DNA from 4 places in the Bacillus cereus group sp. N8 genome. Region 4 is predicted to be linked to each of the others. Evidence: riboswitches for the same ligand, from Rfam matches in the RefSeq annotation. Region 4 holds a riboswitch; each other region holds the start of a gene.

Region 1 (4,669 bases), on a different contig from region 4:
TTTTTGCCCAAGGAAGTCTTGGTCTTGTACCTTCGGAAACTAATCTCCTAATGTGGCTGTTTTCGTCATGAATCCACTGTTGTAGTATGTCCAGTGTATCTTCATGATATTTTTCAAGAAAAGGCCGAATTGCATATTCAGCAGTATTCCTTTTCGTTATTTCATACATGGCGTTGAAAGAGGATTCAAAATCGTTAAGCCCATATTTTTCGACGTATTTTGCAATAGGCATGTACATATAACCATTTGTAAATGTGCCTACTTCTGTTGTGTTTTCTGGCCCCAATGTTTTCAGTAATATATGTATTGTTTCATTAAAATCTTTTTGTAATGCATAGTGTAATTCATCTGCTATTACCTCTATACGTTGTTTCAACTCTAAATTTTCAACTTTACTCGTTACAGAATCTACAAAGTTTTTCTTAGAGAAATTAGGATCATGTTTAGAAATAGAATCAGCCATTTTTTCTGCTAATTCTTTGTTGAATAAAAATTTTAACGGAACATATTTACCCATTTTTTCACCCCATTGGTCAGATAAAAACAATGTTTATTTTTTAATCGACAATCCATACACCAAAGTCTCACTAGGAGTCGTAATACTAAAACCTATCGTTTTATAATCAAGTTTCACAGTATCACCAGTGTAATCTGTCGTGAATGAATCCATTTGTACGATAAGATGTGCATCTTCATATACAACATCATCCGCATTATATGTATCCCAAATTAAATCGACATCAACGAAAATGCTACAAGAGTTCGTCATCGTCCCTCTAATGCGAATAATCTTTTTGTCTTCACGTTCTAATCTATGTATAGCAGCTTTTGCTTCATTAGTAATACGAATGTTCATGTAATCCCAACCTTTATGTATATTTCCTCTATTATCGCAAAAACAGTGGCAATAGGGAAGGGAGATGAATTGCAATAAAAAACGAGCAAACAAATTTGTTTGCTCGTTTTATTTTATTTTATTTTAGTTCACATTTATCAAGTGGAATTACTTTCGTTTTCTTAGTAAATTTATATCCTAACCACAGTACTAAGAAGAGTGGTAAACCGATGTAAGAAACGAGTACACCGTTCCAATCGATAGATGCTCCCATAAATGCTCCGTAGTTTTGTCCTAAAATAACGATAACACAAAGTGTAAATGCAAAGATTGGACCGAACGGGAACCATTTTGCTCTATACGGTAAATCTTTTAAATCTTTCCCTTGTGCAACATAAGCTTTTCGGAAACGGTAATGACTAATAGCAATTCCTACCCAAGCAATAAATCCTGACATCCCAGAAGCATTTAATAACCAAATGTATACAACACCGTCACCGTATAAAGAAGCGATGAAAGCAACGCTACCAACAACTGATGTTGCGATTAATGCGTTAACAGGTACACCACGGCTATCTAATTTGCCTAAGAACTTTGGTGCTTTTCCTTGACGAGCTAAATCCCAAAGCATACGAGTTGATGCATACATTCCAGAGTTACCAGCAGAAAGTACTGCAGTTAAAATAACAGCGTTCATAACAGAAGCAGCGAAGGCAACGCCCGCTTTTTCAAATACTAGTGTAAATGGACTTACTGTTACATCACTTGCTGCAAGGCTATCAGTCGTATAAGGAATTAATAAACCGATAACGAGAATTGCTAAAATATAGAATAATATAATGCGCCAAAAGATAGAACGAATTGCTTTTGGAATATTGCGTTCTGGATCAGCAGTTTCACCAGCAGCCACTCCTAATAATTCAGTTCCTTGGAATGAGAAACCAGCAGCCATAAATACACCGATAATTGCCATGATACCGCCATTAAATGGTGCATCTGCAACAGTGAAGTTTTTAAAACCGACAGCTTCGCCGCCCATAATTCCAAAGATCATCATAAAGCCGACAATTAAAAAGATAATAATAGTAACTACTTTAATAAGTGCGAACCAATATTCAGATTCACCAAAACCTTTAACAGATAAATAGTTTAAGAGAAAAATAATAGCTAAGCAAAGTCCACTCCAAATAAGAGAAGGGGTATCTGGGAACCAAAATTTCATAATTAATGTTACCGCTGCGAGTTCCGCCGCTATCGTAATCGCCCAGTTATACCAATAGTTCCATCCAAGTGCAAAGCCAAGTGATGGATCAACAAATTTTGTTGCATACGTACTAAAAGATCCAGTAACAGGCATGTAAGCTGCGAGTTCTGCTAAGCTTGTCATTAAAAAATAAACCATAATTCCAATTGCGGCATATGCGACTAATGCACCGCCAGGACCAGCTGAATGGATAACACCACCACTGGCAAGAAATAATCCGGTACCGATTGTACCACCGAGAGAAATCATCGTAAGGTGACGAGATTTTAATCCGCGTTTTAATTCACCTTGTCCTTGTGTAGTTTGCTTTTTAGAGGTAGCTTGATTCGTTGCGCTATTCATGTTCAACACTCCTTTTCTAGTAAGATAGGAAGGAGCGGGGGAGAAAAATACAAAAAACCGCCAAAAGAATTAGGCGGAACGTTTCACAAATAACCACCCCCATCATACCCTTCCGTTAAGATAGCACCCCACGTCTACACGGTAATTTTGTAAACGTGACAGTTCTGTTCCTTTCGGAGACAGCCCCAGCTCATATTTCCAGAGATGAAATATAAACTTCGGCAACTTTTCCTTTCAAACAGAGTCGGTGACATTCTCTGTGTCTCGGCCGTTCTACTCTTAAAAGTTGCAACCTCTACCTCATCGGATTGATGAGGATTTATTCATTGCTATGATTTTTAATATATGGCAATTGTAATGATTTTCTGAATATATTGCAAGGAATTTTGTTAGGAAAAGTCAAAAAATATCGGTTATTGTATAGGAAACGCTTGCAAAACTCCACCCGAACCTACTGTTATGTAGCAATAAGCAAAGAAAAAATTGTTATACAAATGTTTCGCAAAAAATAATGAAAAACCCTTTAAAATTAAAAGAAAATTCAGAAAATATAATTCGACATAACTATCAAAAGAGGATTATTCCTTACATTTGTTTCAAAAAATAAGTATAAATCTGATAAATAGAATGAATATTCTTTTTATTTTTGGTAAAATTGAAATATTGTTTAATTGAAAAGGGGACATTATTATGAAATTAGAAACGGAAAGATTACATATAGTACCGTGTACGGAAGAATGGATTCAAATTGCGAAAAATCAAGGCTACAATAGCGGCCCGCATATTGTAGGACATATAGGAAATGTAAAACAAGATGAGTCTTTATTACCGTGGGGCCCGTGGTATGTTATTCGGAAAGAGGATGATGTTGTTCTAGGTGATATAGGATTTAAAGGGAAACCAAACGAGGAACATAGGGTAGAAATCGGTTATGGATTTATTGAGAAATATTGGAATAAAGGGTATGCAACAGAAGCAGTTAGTGAATTAATGAAATGGGCTTTTCAAACAGGGGAAGTGGAAACGATTATAGCGGAGACACTCCTTGATAACTATAGCTCCATTCGTGTATTAGAGAAATTACATATGAAAAGAGTAAATAGTACTGAAACGATGGTCAATTGGAAAATAGAAAAATAAAAAATACCGCTCGAAGTAAATCGGGCGGTATTATTATTAATTATGGCAGCATTTGTTTTTGATCTGTTGGATAGCTATTCGTCGCTTGTTTCGAATACTTTGAATGGTTACGAACAGAAATGAAAATGGAGATAATAACGACAAGACCAACTGCAACATAAGAAAGTGTAATAATAGTTGGATCAACTTTAAATGATGTAAGTAATGTACGTATATTCGTAAAGATAATAAGTCCGCCAACGAGTACGCCAAGTAAATGCGACGGAACGATGCGTACTAACCATGCGGCAATTGGTGCGGCAACAATACCACCGAGCATGAGAGAAAATACCCAAATCCAGCTTATTTGTTCCCAACCAAGTGAGATGAAAAAGCCGATTGTTGCAGCGAGTGAAACAGGAAATTCGCTCGTATCTACAGAGCCAATAACTTTTCTAGCGTCATTTCCTCTTGCAAGAAGAACTGGTGTCGTAATAGGTCCCCAGCCACCACCGCCAGTAGAATCAACAAATCCTGCAAAAAGGCCAAGCGGCACAAGTTGCTTAGCAGGCATACGCTTATTTGAAGCAACAATTTGTTTTTGAATGATGAATCGTAATAAAATATAAACCCCTAAAGTAAATAAAAATAAGGAAATGTACGGTTTAATTAAATTACCAGGTAAATTACTTAAAAAACATGCCCCGACAAAAGCACCGATAGCTCCTGGTAATGTAAGTCTAGAAACTGTATATTTATCAACGTTTCCGAATCGTATATGAGATGCACCGGAAGCGGCAGTAGTGACCACTTCAGCTAAATGAACTGATGCAGAAGCAACAGCTGGTGCGATACCAAACATTAATAATAAAGAAGAAGACGTTACCCCATACGCCATTCCAAGCGCTCCATCGATCAATTGAGCGAAAAATCCGATAATAGCAAAGATAATTAATTTCTGCATAAATAATCCCCCTGTAATAATAAATGAAAAAAGCACTTTTCCCGTGTGAGAAAAGTGCCTTTGGTTTTTCCAATCAGCAATAATTAAATTTGTTTCATTATAATACATATTAATCGTATAAATCAACTAGGTTTTAAAGTTTTTT
Region 2 (4,669 bases), 330 kb from region 4:
TATTTTATCACAATTCTGTTTTTTTTCAATCCTAGTTTTCCGATATATTTTAATTATTTTATAAAAAAGGAATTGCCCCTCAGAACAACTCCTTTTCCCTACCTAAACAAGCTCTTTAATACGTATGCGATCGTTCCCAATAATATTTTCATACGTTTCACGCTCTACAACGATTTGTGATGTTCCGCCTTTTGCAAAGACGACAGCTGGTCTACGAATACGATTATAATTATTCGCCATCGAGTACCCATATGCCCCCGTACAAGAAATTGCTAGTAAATCAGAAGAAGCAACTTGCGGTAAGTTAATATCCCAAATCAGCATATCTCCACTTTCACAGCATTTCCCAGCGATCGAAACGAGTTCCTCATTCTCATCATTCCCTCGATTCGCTAACATTGCTTCATAACGAGCGTTATATAAAGCTGGTCTTAAATTATCTGTCATCCCACCATCGACTGAAACATATTTCCGAATACCAGGAATCTCTTTCACCGATCCAACTGTATAAATTGTTGTTCCAGCATCACCTACGATACTACGACCCGGTTCAATCCATATTTCTGGAAGCGGGTATTCACATACTGTAAACTGCTCTCTTATCGTACTCGTTACAGCCTCCACATATGTTTCAAGTGTTAACGGTGTATCAGACTCCGTATAACGTATACCGAAACCTCCACCTACATTCAATACTTTCACTACATAGTTTGTTCGCTCTCTCACTTCTTCTAAAAATTGACGTAGTACTTCAATTGCTCGAACAAAACCAGCCGTTTCGAATATTTGTGATCCGATGTGCGAGTGAATTCCTAGCACATTATAATTTGATTTTTGCAAAGCTAGCTCAATTGCTTGCATCGCTTGACCATTTGAAACACCAAATCCAAATTTCGAATCCTCTTGACCTGTTGTTATATATTCGTGTGTATGTGCCTCTACTCCTGGCGTTACACGGATTAATATGTTCACAAACTTTCCATGTTGCACTGCTAAATCATGCAAAATTTCTAATTCCAAGAAATTATCTACGACAAAACAACCAATATTCGCCTGAAGAGCCATCACAATCTCTTCTTCTGTTTTATTATTGCCGTGAAAATGAATGCGCGATGCTGGAAATCCTGCTTGAAGCGCAGTATATAATTCTCCTCCAGAAACAACATCTAATGACATATTCTCTTCACGAGCTACTCGGCACATCTCCATGCACAAGAACGCCTTGCTTGCATATGCTACTTGATAAGAGAAACCACTTTCTTTAAAAGCACGATGAAACGCGCGGCACTTTCCTCGAATAGACTCTTCATCGTATACATAAAGTGGTGTTCCGTATTGTTTTGCTAGCTGCGTCGTATCGCACCCACCAATTTCTAAGTGTCCTTGCCCATTGATTCGGCTTGTGCCGTGTAAATACATTTGAATTCCTCCCTTATTTCCTCTAAAACTCATAACCCCAATCTTCTATTCATTGCAGCACGCTTTTAGATAGACAAAAAACGCGCGGAACAATGTTCACACGCGTTTCTTATTAGGAAAAATATATATTGAAAAAATAAACGAGTTGTTATCTTCTCAAAATAAGAAACCGCATCAACATCTCCAAATAGCTCTCCATAAAATAAATCTTATGACAGTACTACATTTATTCAATGCAGTCCCAATATATGAATAAGATGGTTATTCTTATATTTCGGCAATAGTCCCTTTCAACCTATGATCACAGATTCCATTAAATCTCCCATAGCTTACTCTTTCCTATCGCGGCCTCTACCTTTGAGAGTAGATGAGGTAAGTCTATTTAATTTTCAAACATCTAATTGTTGCTATTAACAATACCAAAGGAACATTTTATTTGTCAAACAATTTTTTAAATTGTTTTTTTACAGTTTAATTTCGTTTCATCCGGTAAGCGCTTTATAGATATTTTTGTAACAGTCCATTCTCCTTCTTCATTGTTAAATGTCATACTTATCTTCTCAAATGGAGGAAGTACTTTACCACCTATTCCTGATTCATATTTCGTTATTTCAATTACTGCTTGAAATAAATATGTACCGCTATAAAGTTTTTTTAAACTAATAATTTTAGGACAATCAAACGGTTTTAATTTTCCATATTGCTTCTCAATCGCTTCATTTATTTTTGGAAATAACACAGAATAAAGAGCATCTTCCATGAGCTGTGCATCATATTGTGCTACTGATACACTCGGTGAAGAAAAAAGCATAAAACTAATGCATACTATTAGATATAATAATTTTCGCATCATAACCTCCGTACCATTGCGATACTTTCTATGTTTAACGAATGATAATAATCATACATAGAAATTCCATTTTATTGTCTCCCACTTCGCTTTTTCTACTCAATTGTTGCAAAAAAAGCCCACAACCCGCTTTTATTTTCGTATAATGATACTCATAGTATAATAATCATAATAATAAAGGACTGTTCGTATATATAAAGTGAAGCGCTATTCAAAGGGACTCACAAGAACTGTCATGCTTTTAAGAGAGGAGTATATTATGCTACAACGTCTGTTTCCAAAATTACGATTTGCACTAGTTGCAGTCGTTTTATTATGGATAAAAACATATATTGTGTACAAGCTAGCATTTGATATTAGAATTGATAACTTCTTTGAAGAATTTATGCTTTTTATTAACCCACTAGCTTCGTTACTTTTATTTTTTGGTTTCGCTTTACTTGCATCTAAGTACCGAAACCGAATTATTATTGTAATTAGTTTTATACTGTCATTTATTTTATTTGGAAATGCAATGTTTTACGGGTTCTATAACGATTTTGTTACTTTCCCTGTTTTATTCCAAACAAATAATATGGCTGACTTAGGAACGAGCATTAAAGAACTATTTACGTATAAAACATTACTTTTATTTGCAGATGCAATTATTTTAATGTTTATTTCACGTAAATTCCCATCATTCTGTGACAAGACGCCGCTTTCTCGCTCTGAGAAGCGAACTTTCTTTAGCGGTGTAACAGCATTATTAGCACTACAAATTGTTGTTTCAGTTATATATAAACCACAAATGTTCTCACGCTCATTTGATCGTCAAACTGTCGTGAAAAATTTAGGGTTATACACATATCATCTATTTGATATTACCCTTCAATCTAAGTCTTCAGCCGAGCGTGTATTTGCAAGTGGAGACGGGTTCTCTGAAATTAAAAACTATACAGACTCAAAAGATAAACAAGTTGATAAAAACTTATTTGGAGCTGCAAAGGGTAAAAATGTAATTTTAATTTCAATGGAATCTACACAAAGTTTTGTTATTAATAAAAAGATAAATGGAAAAGAAATTACTCCATTTTTAAATGAGTTTATTAAAGATAGTTTCTATTTTGATAACTTCTATCATCAAACGGGACAAGGTAAAACTTCTGATGCTGAATTTATCGTTGAAAACTCACTTTATCCGTTAGACCGTGGTTCTGTATTCTTCACTCATGCAACGAATGAATATACAGCTACAGCAGAACAATTAAAGAAATACGGATATTCTTCTGCTGTCTTCCATTCAAACGATAAAACGTTTTGGAATCGTGATGTAATGTACCCTGCACTTGGATATGATCGTTACTTTAATTTAAATGATTACGTAGGCACGGAGCAAATGTCTGTCGGTTGGGGATTAAAAGATAAAGAGTTCTTTGAACAATCTATTCCAAAGCTAAAATCTTTACCACAACCGTTCTATACAAAATTTATTACTTTAACAAACCATTTTCCATTTCTTCTAAATCCAGAAGATCAATATGTTGATGAGTTTAATTCGGAAAGCGGCGTTCTAAATCGCTATTTCCCAACGGTCCGCTACACGGATGAAGCTCTCAAATTATTCATTAACCAATTAAAAGAAGAAGGACTTTACGACAATTCTGTTATTGTCATTTATGGAGATCACTACGGCATTTCCGAAAACCATAATGCATCTATGGCTCAGTTCCTTGGGAAAGACGCTATTACACCGTTTGATTCTATGCAATTACAGCGCGTCCCTCTTATTATTCATGTACCTGGTCAAGAAGGAAAAGTTATTTCTAAAGTATCAGGACAAATTGATATTAAACCGACGCTTCTTCATTTACTTGGTATTAAAACAAATCAATCAGTTGAATTTGGAACTGACTTATTTATAAAAGAAAAAGACCCTCTCATGGTAATGCGCGATGGTAGTTTTGTAACAGAGGATTATGTGTACACAAAAAATATGTGCTACAAAAAAAGCTCCGGTGAAGAGGCAGATGTAGCGCTATGTCAGCCGTATATTGAAAAAGCAAAAACAGATTTAAAACTATCCGACAAACTGATCTATGGAGATTTATTACGATTCGATCCTAATAATCGATATAAAACTGGAACGATGATAACAAAATTTGAATAATGTAAGAAGCAACTTTATGAAAAGTTGCTTCTTTTTTTACTTATACTTCAATCTTGTCCTCTATGAAATCTTTCACAAATTGGGAATTTCTTTCGTATGAGGAAGAAATTTATGGTATGATAAAATAAGTAAACTTTCATACACTAATTAAGAATTTATAACAGAAAGCAAGGGATCAGATTTTGTATAGAGCAGCTATTCCAAACTTATTTACGCTCGGAAATTTATATAGCGGATTCTTGTCAATTGGCTAT
Region 3 (4,669 bases), on a different contig from region 4:
ATACGTACAAATTTTATTTAAACGGAGAATGGAGAGAAAGCTCTTCAGGACAAACAATCGACATTCCATCTCCATACTTACACGAAGTAATTGGGCAAGTACAAGCAATTACTCGCGGAGAAGTAGATGAAGCAATTGCATCTGCAAAAGTAGCTCAAAAATCATGGGCTGAAGCTTCTCTACAAGATCGCGCAAAATTTTTATATAAATGGGCTGATGAGCTCGTAAATATGCAAGATGAAATTGCCGATATTATTATGAAAGAAGTCGGTAAAGGATATAAAGATGCGAAGAAAGAAGTTGTTCGTACAGCGGACTTCATTCGTTACACAATTGAAGAAGCTCTACATATGCACGGAGAAAGCATGATGGGCGATAGCTTCCCTGGCGGAACAAAATCAAAACTTGCGATTATCCAACGCGCACCACTTGGTGTTGTATTAGCAATCGCACCGTTTAACTACCCAGTAAACTTATCTGCTGCAAAACTTGCACCAGCATTAATTATGGGTAACGCTGTTATTTTCAAACCAGCAACTCAAGGTGCAATTAGCGGTATTAAAATGGTTGAAGCACTTCATAAAGCTGGCCTTCCAAAAGGTCTTGTAAATGTAGCTACAGGACGCGGTTCTGTAATTGGTGACTACTTAGTAGAACACGAAGGTATCAATATGGTATCGTTCACAGGTGGTACAAACACAGGTAAACACTTAGCGAAAAAAGCTTCAATGATTCCACTTGTATTAGAACTTGGTGGTAAAGACCCTGGTATCGTTCGTGAAGATGCTGACTTACAAGATGCTGCAAACCATATCGTAAGCGGTGCATTCTCTTACTCTGGTCAACGTTGTACAGCTATTAAACGTGTACTTGTACACGAAAACGTAGCGGACGAGCTTGTTGACTTAGTAAAAGCGCAAGTAGCTGAACTATCAGTTGGATCTCCAGAACAAGACAGCACAATCGTTCCATTAATCGACGATAAATCTGCTGACTTCGTTCAAGGTTTAGTTGATGATGCTGTAGAAAAAGGTGCAACGATCGTTATCGGTAACAAACGTGAGCGTAACTTAATTTACCCAACATTAATCGACCACGTAACAGAAGAAATGAAAGTTGCTTGGGAAGAGCCATTTGGCCCAATCCTTCCAATCATCCGTGTTTCTTCAGATGAGCAAGCAATTGAAATTGCTAACAAATCAGAGTTCGGCTTGCAAGCAAGTGTCTTCACAAAAGACATTAACAAAGCATTTGCAATTGCTAACAAAATCGAAACTGGTTCTGTTCAAATTAACGGACGCACAGAGCGCGGCCCTGACCACTTCCCATTCATCGGTGTAAAAGGTTCAGGTATGGGCGCACAAGGTATTCGTAAGAGCCTTGAGTCTATGACACGTGAAAAAGTAACTGTATTAAACTTAGTTTAATCTTATATGTAGAAGCTGATCTAGTTTTAGATCAGCTTCTTTTTATACAATTTAGTTCACGAGTTGTTTCTCCATAGGTAAATTCACATATTCTACAGAAATTTGATACCCTAGCCATCGCTCGGCAATATGTACAAATGATGAAACAGAGCCTGTTGTAAAAAATCGATGCTTCGGATTCAGATTGTCCGACAAAATTCCTTTGTGTTGTAAAATTGTGCTTAACTCTATCGCTGTTTCTTCTGCAGAACTAATAATCGTCACAGCCTCTCCTAACTCCTTTTTTATATAGGACTCTAAAAGTGGATAATGCGTACACCCAAGAATTAACGTATCTATATCTTCTTTCGTTAATGGCAGTAAAGCTTGTTTTACTTGCTGCGTTACATATGCTGTATCTTCTAAGTGATTTTCTACAACTGTAGCTAAAGTCGGGCACGCATGACTATGCACTTCCAAATATGTATCAAGTTCGTGTAATGCTTTTTCGTACATATTAGATTTTATCGTACCTACAGTTCCAATTACCCCGATTTTCCCTTTCTTTGTCACTTTAATTGCAGCTCTTGCTCCCGGATGTATAACACCAATAACTGGAATGGATAGTACTTCTTGCAAATCAGTCAATGCAGCAGCTGCACCAGTATTACATGCTACCACTAGAGCTTTTAATGAAAACTGCTTGAGGAACTCAACCATTTCAAATATGAAAGATTGTACCTCCTCTACACTTCTTGGCCCATACGGACAACGCTCATTATCACCAATATAGTAAATGCTCTCTTTAGGCAATTGTCTTATAATTTCACTCGCAACTGTTAATCCCCCAACTCCCGAGTCTAGTACACCTATTACTGAATTTTTATTACATGCAGACATATAATTCATCCCCTTCTCAATCTTCTAGCGCCAATAACATTTATTATATTATGAAAATTCGATATTACATAATAATCCCTCTCCCTTTTAATCACAAACTCTTCTCTATAATCTGATTATTGCTATATCCATTGACGTATAAAAATACATTTGTTACTCTTAAATACGTTAATTTAATATTTAAATCCTCATTCGTATCTCGGTGAGGTAGAGGTTGCAGTCATTAAGAGTATCATTTCAGGAGATGTAGTGGCATTGATGAAGAAATGAGAAAGGAATGATTGCCGAAGTAAGTCGTGTCCACCATGCACGCTTGCTGGGTCTGCATTTAATAAGTGCAGAACTGTCACAAACGTTTCCGTTTGTGGAGAGCTATCGAGAGGTATGTCGTGGGTTTCTTATAAGATAGAAAGCATGTAGCGGCAAATTACGTGCTTTTTTTGTTTTGTTTGGGACTTCTCTTCCTGACTTCGGAAGACATACATATCTCCTCGCTTGACTTGGTTATACTAACTTTGGAGGTATTTTCTATGCAACAAAAAAAATGGGGCTTTTGGGTACTAACAGCTTTCGTTGTCGGTAACATGGTTGGCGCTGGTATTTTCATGGTGCCAAGTACGTTGGCACAAACAGCAAGCCCACTCGGTGTCACTTTAGCTTGGTTAACAACAGGGTTTGGTGTTTTAATGCTAGCTCTTGTTTTCGGTAATTTAGCAATTCGTCGTCCTGATTTAACGACAGGACCACAAAGTCATGCATATGCTTTATTCTCAACACCAAAAAGAAAGAAAATGGCTGGTTTCAGCATGGTATGGGGATATTGGGTTGCAAACTGGGCAAGTAACGTTGCCATCATTACATCTTTCGCGGGATATTTATCACTCTTCTTCCCGATTATGAAAGATACGCGACTATTATTTTCAATCGGCTCGTTCGATATAGAAGTTGGAAAGCTCATTACATTTACTATTTGTTCCGTCTTACTTTGGGGAACTCATTTAATATTAACAAACGGTGTAAGCGGAGCTGGGAAACTAAACTTCTTAGCAACAACAACGAAAGTAACTGGATTCCTTCTATTCATTGTCGTTACGTTATTTGCGTTCGAAGCTTCAAAGTTTGGACAATGGTACACACCGATGATCGATAAAGAAGGCGTATCACACGGTCTCCTTTCACAAGTGAATTTAGCGGCTCTTACAACGCTTTGGGCATTTATCGGAATTGAATCAGCAGTTCTTTTATCAAATCGTGCTACTTCTCCAAAAACAGTAAAGCGTGCAACAGTTGCAGGGTTACTAATTACAGTTGCCATTTACCTAGGAATTACAATTTTAACAATGGGTGTACTTCACGTTGATAAATTACAAGCTTCGGAACGTCCATTAGCAGATGCATTAAACGCTGCAATGGGTCATGGCGGTGGGAAACTTATGGCATTACTTGCTCTTACTTCCCTATTCGGTTCCATCTTAGGCTGGATTTTATTAAGCTCAGAAGTACCTTATCAAGCAGCAAAAGAAGGTTTCTTCCCTTCCTTCTTCGCGAAAACAAATAAAAAAGGAAGTCCAATTCATTCACTACGATTAACAAACATTATGTCGCAAGTGTTCTTATTCTCAACATTATCAGGAACAATTGCAGAAGCTTATACATTCGTTATTACCGTATCAACACTGGCCTACCTCATTCCATATCTCGTCTCACCAATCTTCCAGTTAAAACTAGTCGCAACTGGTGAAACGTATAAAAATGAAATGCGGGCAAGAATTACAGATGGTATAGTCGCAGTGATCGCGCTTTGCTATGCGCTATGGGTTATTAAAACAGGCGCATCCGATATAAAAACGTTCCTTCTCGGAATCGGTTTATTCGTAATTGGCTTTGCCTTCTATCCATTAATGAATCGTGATCAGAAAAAAAATAACGAAAAGAAAAACGAGCAAGTTGCGTAACGCAATTTGCTCGTTTTTTGCTTAATAAAACATATATAATAGAACAAAGAGGTGAAAAACATGTCAATTGAATCACTATGGAGCAGTCGCTTCCAACAACATATGCAAAATATCATTACATACTTTGCACGTATGATTAACGGTTTACTATATAGCTTTATCTTTATTTCATGCGTTGGCGCATACTACTATGCTCAGTTTCTAAAAACATCTCCTTCTAAAGGAATATCTTTACTACTCATCACCGTTGTACTGACATTCATTATAACGAGATGCCCAATCCGTACATTTATTCAAAAACCTGATGCTGTCTATTTGCTTGCATTAGAAGAGAAATTAACATCTTATTTTAAAAAATCTCTTCTATATAATTACATCATTCAGCTTTTCCCATTATTATTTACGTTC
Region 4 (4,669 bases):
CACCCAGTACTACAAGCTTCATTCGAATTATCATCCATGGGAATCCGTGTTGATAGTAAATCACTTGATGAACAGTTAACGAAAACTGGTGATGACTTCAAACGTGAGTATGATTTCCATAAAGGTATATTAGAAGACGTACTACCATTAACAATTGGCGGTGGTATTGGACAATCAAGAATGTGCATGTACTTCTTACGTAAAGCACATATCGGTGAAGTTCAATCTTCTGTATGGCCTGATGATTTACGTGAAGCTTGTAAGAAAGAAAACATTCATCTGTTTTAATAGAAGAGAGAGAATAGCTTAAATATAGAGCTATTCTCTCTTTTTTTATTGTGTAAACGAATAGTTTACAGTGGCTTTTACCAATAGTTTCTGTCATTTGTATCTCCTTTCATGTCATAATTTATTAAAGGAGGAGACGTTATGAGCATAGGAGAACCGCTAAAAAAACTACGAGAATCAAAGCTTTAAAGAGAAAATACATATTGATGAAGAAGAGGCGGATTTTGAGAAAGAGAATGAGTTTGGTTTTTATATTGGCTGCGGATTATTAATTATGAGTGCTTTCATTGACTATGAAGGAATTCAAGGGAAAGAGCGATAAGATATATAATGAAGAGTGGGAGGAGTCAGTTATATTTCCTAGGAAAGGATATAACGAATAATTTAATTGTTTTATAATAATTTTTTGATGTTGATAATATGTTAAAAAGCTGTTTGTGTAGAGGCTTGAAATCCATGTGTAAAATGATAATAAAGTTTTAAAAGCTCAAACAAGTATAACCCCGTCCTAACTTTAGGACGGGGTTATACTTGTTTAATTTTGAATGAATTTCTGTTTGGCATAGCCAACGACTTTTTATCCCGCTAAAGCCCGATTGGTGAGAGCTAATAATCAGTGGGGAGGAACACCCTCCCACTGATTAAAGTTTCACTTTATAAAACGTCACTTACTTATTTGTTACCGAGTTCTTCCGCTAAACCGATTAAAATTCCTTCGGTTCCACGAATGTAGCAGAGTCGATACGAGTCCTCGTACTGAACTACTTCGCCAACGAGCTCTGCACCATGCTTAGTAAGTCTGGATACCATTTCGTCAATGTCCTCAACGGTGAACATGACACGCAGATAACCGAGAGCGTTTACAGGAGCTGTCCGATGATCTGCTATAGTAGGTGGGGTGAGAAATCGTGAAAGTTCAATTCGGCTGTGGCCATCTGGCGTAACCATCATAGCAATCTCTACGCACTGAGAACCGAGTCCAGTTACGCGACCAGCCCATTCACCTTCGACAGTGGCTCGCCCTTCGAGGTTCAGGCCAATCTCTTCGAAGAAAGAGATTGCGTCATTAAGGGATTCTACAACGATGCTGACATTGTCCATTCTTAGTAATTTGTTTTTTGTCATAGTCTTTATCTCCTTATGTGTAAAAATTTATCCCGCTATTTGCAGGTAGTAAGATTCCCACCTCAAAATTCGGCGAATGCGAGGAAGTTAGGTGGTAGATAACTGCCCAATTGTTGAAGAGAACGACTTGCTTCTATTTTTTAACAATTTTATTATTTTTCAAACGACTTTATTTTAAACTAAATAACCTTTTTCTCACTTTCCACTATGCAAACAGCTTTCTATTTATATAGGAAGGAAATAGATTAATATAATTTGTTGTAAGTTTTACTGGCGGAAATTAGCTCATTTGCACTAAAGGCTCAATTTTCGCCATAAATGATTGATGTAGTGCTTCCACACCATCTACTAAGTGAATTCGATCAATGACAACTGATACTTTAATTTCAGATGTACTTACCATTTTAATATGAATACCGTCTTCTTTTAAAGTAGTGAACATATTTGCAGCGACACCTGGGTTAGATACCATACCTGATCCTACAATTGATACTTTTGCTAAATGATTTTCATATTCCACAGATTCATAGTGAAGTGCTTCTTGATTTTGTTCCAATACTTCTAATGTTTCTCTTAAATCATTAGAATGGATTGAGAAAGAGAGGTGAACAGTTCCTTCATTTGTAATACTTTGAATAATAATATCTACATTAATATGTGCCGCTGCTAACGTAGAGAAAACTGTTGAAAGTGCACCTTGTTCTAACCCTTTAATTGTGACGCGTGTAATGTTATCCTCAAATGCAATACCTTTAACGATTGATTGTTGTTCCATGTTACATTCTCCCCTTACAATTGTTCCGTTTTCTTGTTCCATACTTGATCGTACTTCTAAAACTACATTATGATTTTTAGCAAATTCAACAGCGCGTGGGTGTAACACGCCAGCACCGAGATTGGCAAGCTCTAACATTTCGTCATAAGAAATTTCATCTAATTTATAAGCAGTTTTTACAACACGTGGATCAGTCGTATATACGCCGGTCACATCCGTATAAATATCACATTTTTTTGCTTTTAATGCCGCTGCTAATGCAACAGCAGTCGTATCGGAGCCACCGCGGCCAAGTGTTGTAATTTCATTTTCTTCACTTATTCCTTGGAAACCAGCTACTATAACAATCGTGCCTTTAGTAAGATAGGACTGAATACGATCAGTATTAATGTCAGTAATCCGTGCACTACTATGTACAGATTCAGTCGTAATACCAGCTTGCCATCCTGTTAATGAAATTGCATTATAACCTTTTGTTTGTAGTGCCATTGTTAATAGTGAAATGGTTACTTGTTCTCCTGTAGATAGGAGTATATCCATTTCACGTTTACTTGGATTTTCAGTAATAGCGTTAGCAAGTGCGACAAGTTCATCTGTACTTTTTCCCATTGCTGAAACGACAGAGACAATGCTATGTCCTCGTTCATATTCTTCAATAATTAAGCTTGCTACATGTTGAATGCGTTCGACGCTTCCAACAGAAGTACCGCCAAACTTTTGTACAATCGTTTCCATTACGAATTCCTTCTTTCGTCCATTTTTAAGAATAGGTTAGGACATATACAAATCCCAATATTCCTGTAGTTACCAGAGAGAAAAACAAAAAACACCATCTCAAATAAGTGAGGATGGTGCTGTTACAGGAAAAGGGAAACAGAAAACGGAGCTAATAAAAAAACCGCCAAAAAAGGAATATCATAAAGATGATATCTCTTTTTTGTAGATAGCTCTTCACACGTACATGTCTGTACATATGACAGTTCTGTTTCTATTCGAAAACAGCCCCAATTGATAAATGCAGAGAAATTTATCAATTTCGGCAACACTTCCTTTCTTCTAAATTCATAGACATCTCTGTGTCTCCTTTAGAATACTTATAAGCGTTGCGACCTCTATCTCACGTTTTAGGCGAGAGTGTTTGATTTATGAAGTTGTTGGTAACATTTGTTTTATAATAATTTAAATTTTTCAGGGAATCAAGTGTTTTATATATTTTTTAAAAATTCTATCTTTTTTGAAGGTTAGTTTGTGAAAAGTGTAGCAAAATAAATTCGTTGCATGTACATTAAAAATATAGAGCATGGGAGGTGGAAGGATGGGCAAGAAAAAGCCTATTTATGTAGCGATAGAAATGAAAACAACAATGGAGAAATTATGGAAATATACGCAAGAACCGGACCTACATACAGAGTGGGATGCACGTTTTACAGAAATCTCGTATTTGGAGAAAAAGGAGGGGGAGCCGCAGAAGTTTTTATATAAAACGAAGATTGGTTTCGGACTTGAAATAGCTGGAGAAGGAGAATCGATAGGTGAAGTAAGAAAAGAAACTGGAGAGCGCATTTCTTCTTTAAAATTTTGGACAGACAATCAATTATCACTTATACAAATCGGGCGTGGTTATTGGAAATATACACCGAATGAAGAACATATTTATTTTGAGACGAAATATGATTATGATACAAGGTTTGGTCGTATAGGAAATGTGATAGATTCATATGTTTTTCGACCTTTATTTGGCTCTGCGACTGCTTGGAGTTTTGATGCTTTAAAATTATGGTTAGAAAAGGGACTTCATCCTAAGTTGTTAATTAGAAGAACGATGACGTATTGGCTCGTTTGCTTTTTATTTGCCTTCGTATGGTTATATCAAGGGATTGTACCGAAAGTGATTTTTACTCATCCAGAGGAACTGAAGATGCTTTCTGAGTTAATCGGATCGAATGAAAGTAGTATTTTTATACTTAAAATAGTTGGATTTTTAGAAATAATATGGGGTGTTATGTGGCTATTGCCATTTCAAAAACGAAAATTGTTTATATTACATATTGTTATGTTAATAGGTTTAACTATAGTGGCAGGAGTTACGAATATCACAAGTTTTACAGAGCCGTTTAATCCGATTACATTGAATTTTCTTCTAATAGGGTTATCAATCGTCGGTTATATGAATTGCACTAATTTGCCAAGCGCAAAAAATTGTAAGAGGAAGAGAAAGGGATAAATATATGGCTAATATTTATGAAAGATTATTAGGAGATACCTATAAAAATCTTCATCCAAAATTACAGAAGCGATATGCGATTACAGAAGAGAATAGTTTTACAGGAGAAGGGGAAATGGATGAAATTTACGGTGGCTCTTTTTTCGTTAAATTGATTTTGAAAATTGCATCGAAGTTTCGAATGTTTTTCTCTGAGCGAGGAAAGAAAGTGCCATTTACGATACATAATACCGCTGAGCGAGATGAATATGGGAAAG

The links. A riboswitch is a leader RNA that binds a small molecule or an ion and turns the genes downstream of it on or off. The one in region 4 is predicted to bind lysine.
Positions count from the first base shown of each region.
Region 1: it holds a riboswitch for lysine, as region 4 does, so the genes downstream of both, JDS80_RS17905 (amino acid permease) here and JDS80_RS04410 (aspartate kinase) in region 4, are expected to answer to the same signal.
Region 2: it holds a riboswitch for lysine, as region 4 does, so the genes downstream of both, lysA (diaminopimelate decarboxylase) here and JDS80_RS04410 (aspartate kinase) in region 4, are expected to answer to the same signal.
Region 3: it holds a riboswitch for lysine, as region 4 does, so the genes downstream of both, JDS80_RS22050 (amino acid permease) here and JDS80_RS04410 (aspartate kinase) in region 4, are expected to answer to the same signal.

Region 1 is NZ_JAEHBK010000012.1:36,161-40,829, forward strand. It holds gene JDS80_RS17895 (DNA alkylation repair protein) at 1-517, opposite strand, end outside; gene JDS80_RS17900 (iron-sulfur cluster biosynthesis family protein) at 551-856, opposite strand; gene JDS80_RS17905 (amino acid permease) at 975-2,441, opposite strand; lysine riboswitch at 2,555-2,747, opposite strand; gene JDS80_RS17910 (GNAT family N-acetyltransferase) at 3,132-3,581, shown strand; gene JDS80_RS17915 (sulfite exporter TauE/SafE family protein) at 3,622-4,524, opposite strand.
Region 2 is NZ_JAEHBK010000002.1:399,323-403,991, forward strand. It holds gene lysA (diaminopimelate decarboxylase) at 103-1,419, opposite strand; lysine riboswitch at 1,600-1,781, opposite strand; gene JDS80_RS06160 (DUF3888 domain-containing protein) at 1,871-2,269, opposite strand; gene JDS80_RS06165 (LTA synthase family protein) at 2,529-4,415, shown strand; gene pssA (CDP-diacylglycerol--serine O-phosphatidyltransferase) at 4,598-4,669, shown strand, end outside.
Region 3 is NZ_JAEHBK010000019.1:27,218-31,886, forward strand. It holds gene gapN (NADP-dependent glyceraldehyde-3-phosphate dehydrogenase) at 1-1,427, shown strand, start outside; gene racE (glutamate racemase) at 1,479-2,306, opposite strand; lysine riboswitch at 2,507-2,689, shown strand; gene JDS80_RS22050 (amino acid permease) at 2,837-4,261, shown strand; gene JDS80_RS22055 (ABC transporter permease) at 4,322-4,669, shown strand, end outside.
Region 4 is NZ_JAEHBK010000002.1:69,300-73,968, reverse strand. It holds gene asnA (aspartate--ammonia ligase) at 1-288, shown strand, start outside; partial or broken gene JDS80_RS32320 (helix-turn-helix domain-containing protein) at 467-595, shown strand; gene JDS80_RS04415 (VOC family protein) at 961-1,413, opposite strand; gene JDS80_RS04410 (aspartate kinase) at 1,694-2,923, opposite strand; lysine riboswitch at 3,125-3,311, opposite strand; gene JDS80_RS04405 (DoxX-like family protein) at 3,504-4,412, shown strand; gene JDS80_RS04400 (DUF4166 domain-containing protein) at 4,417-4,669, shown strand, end outside.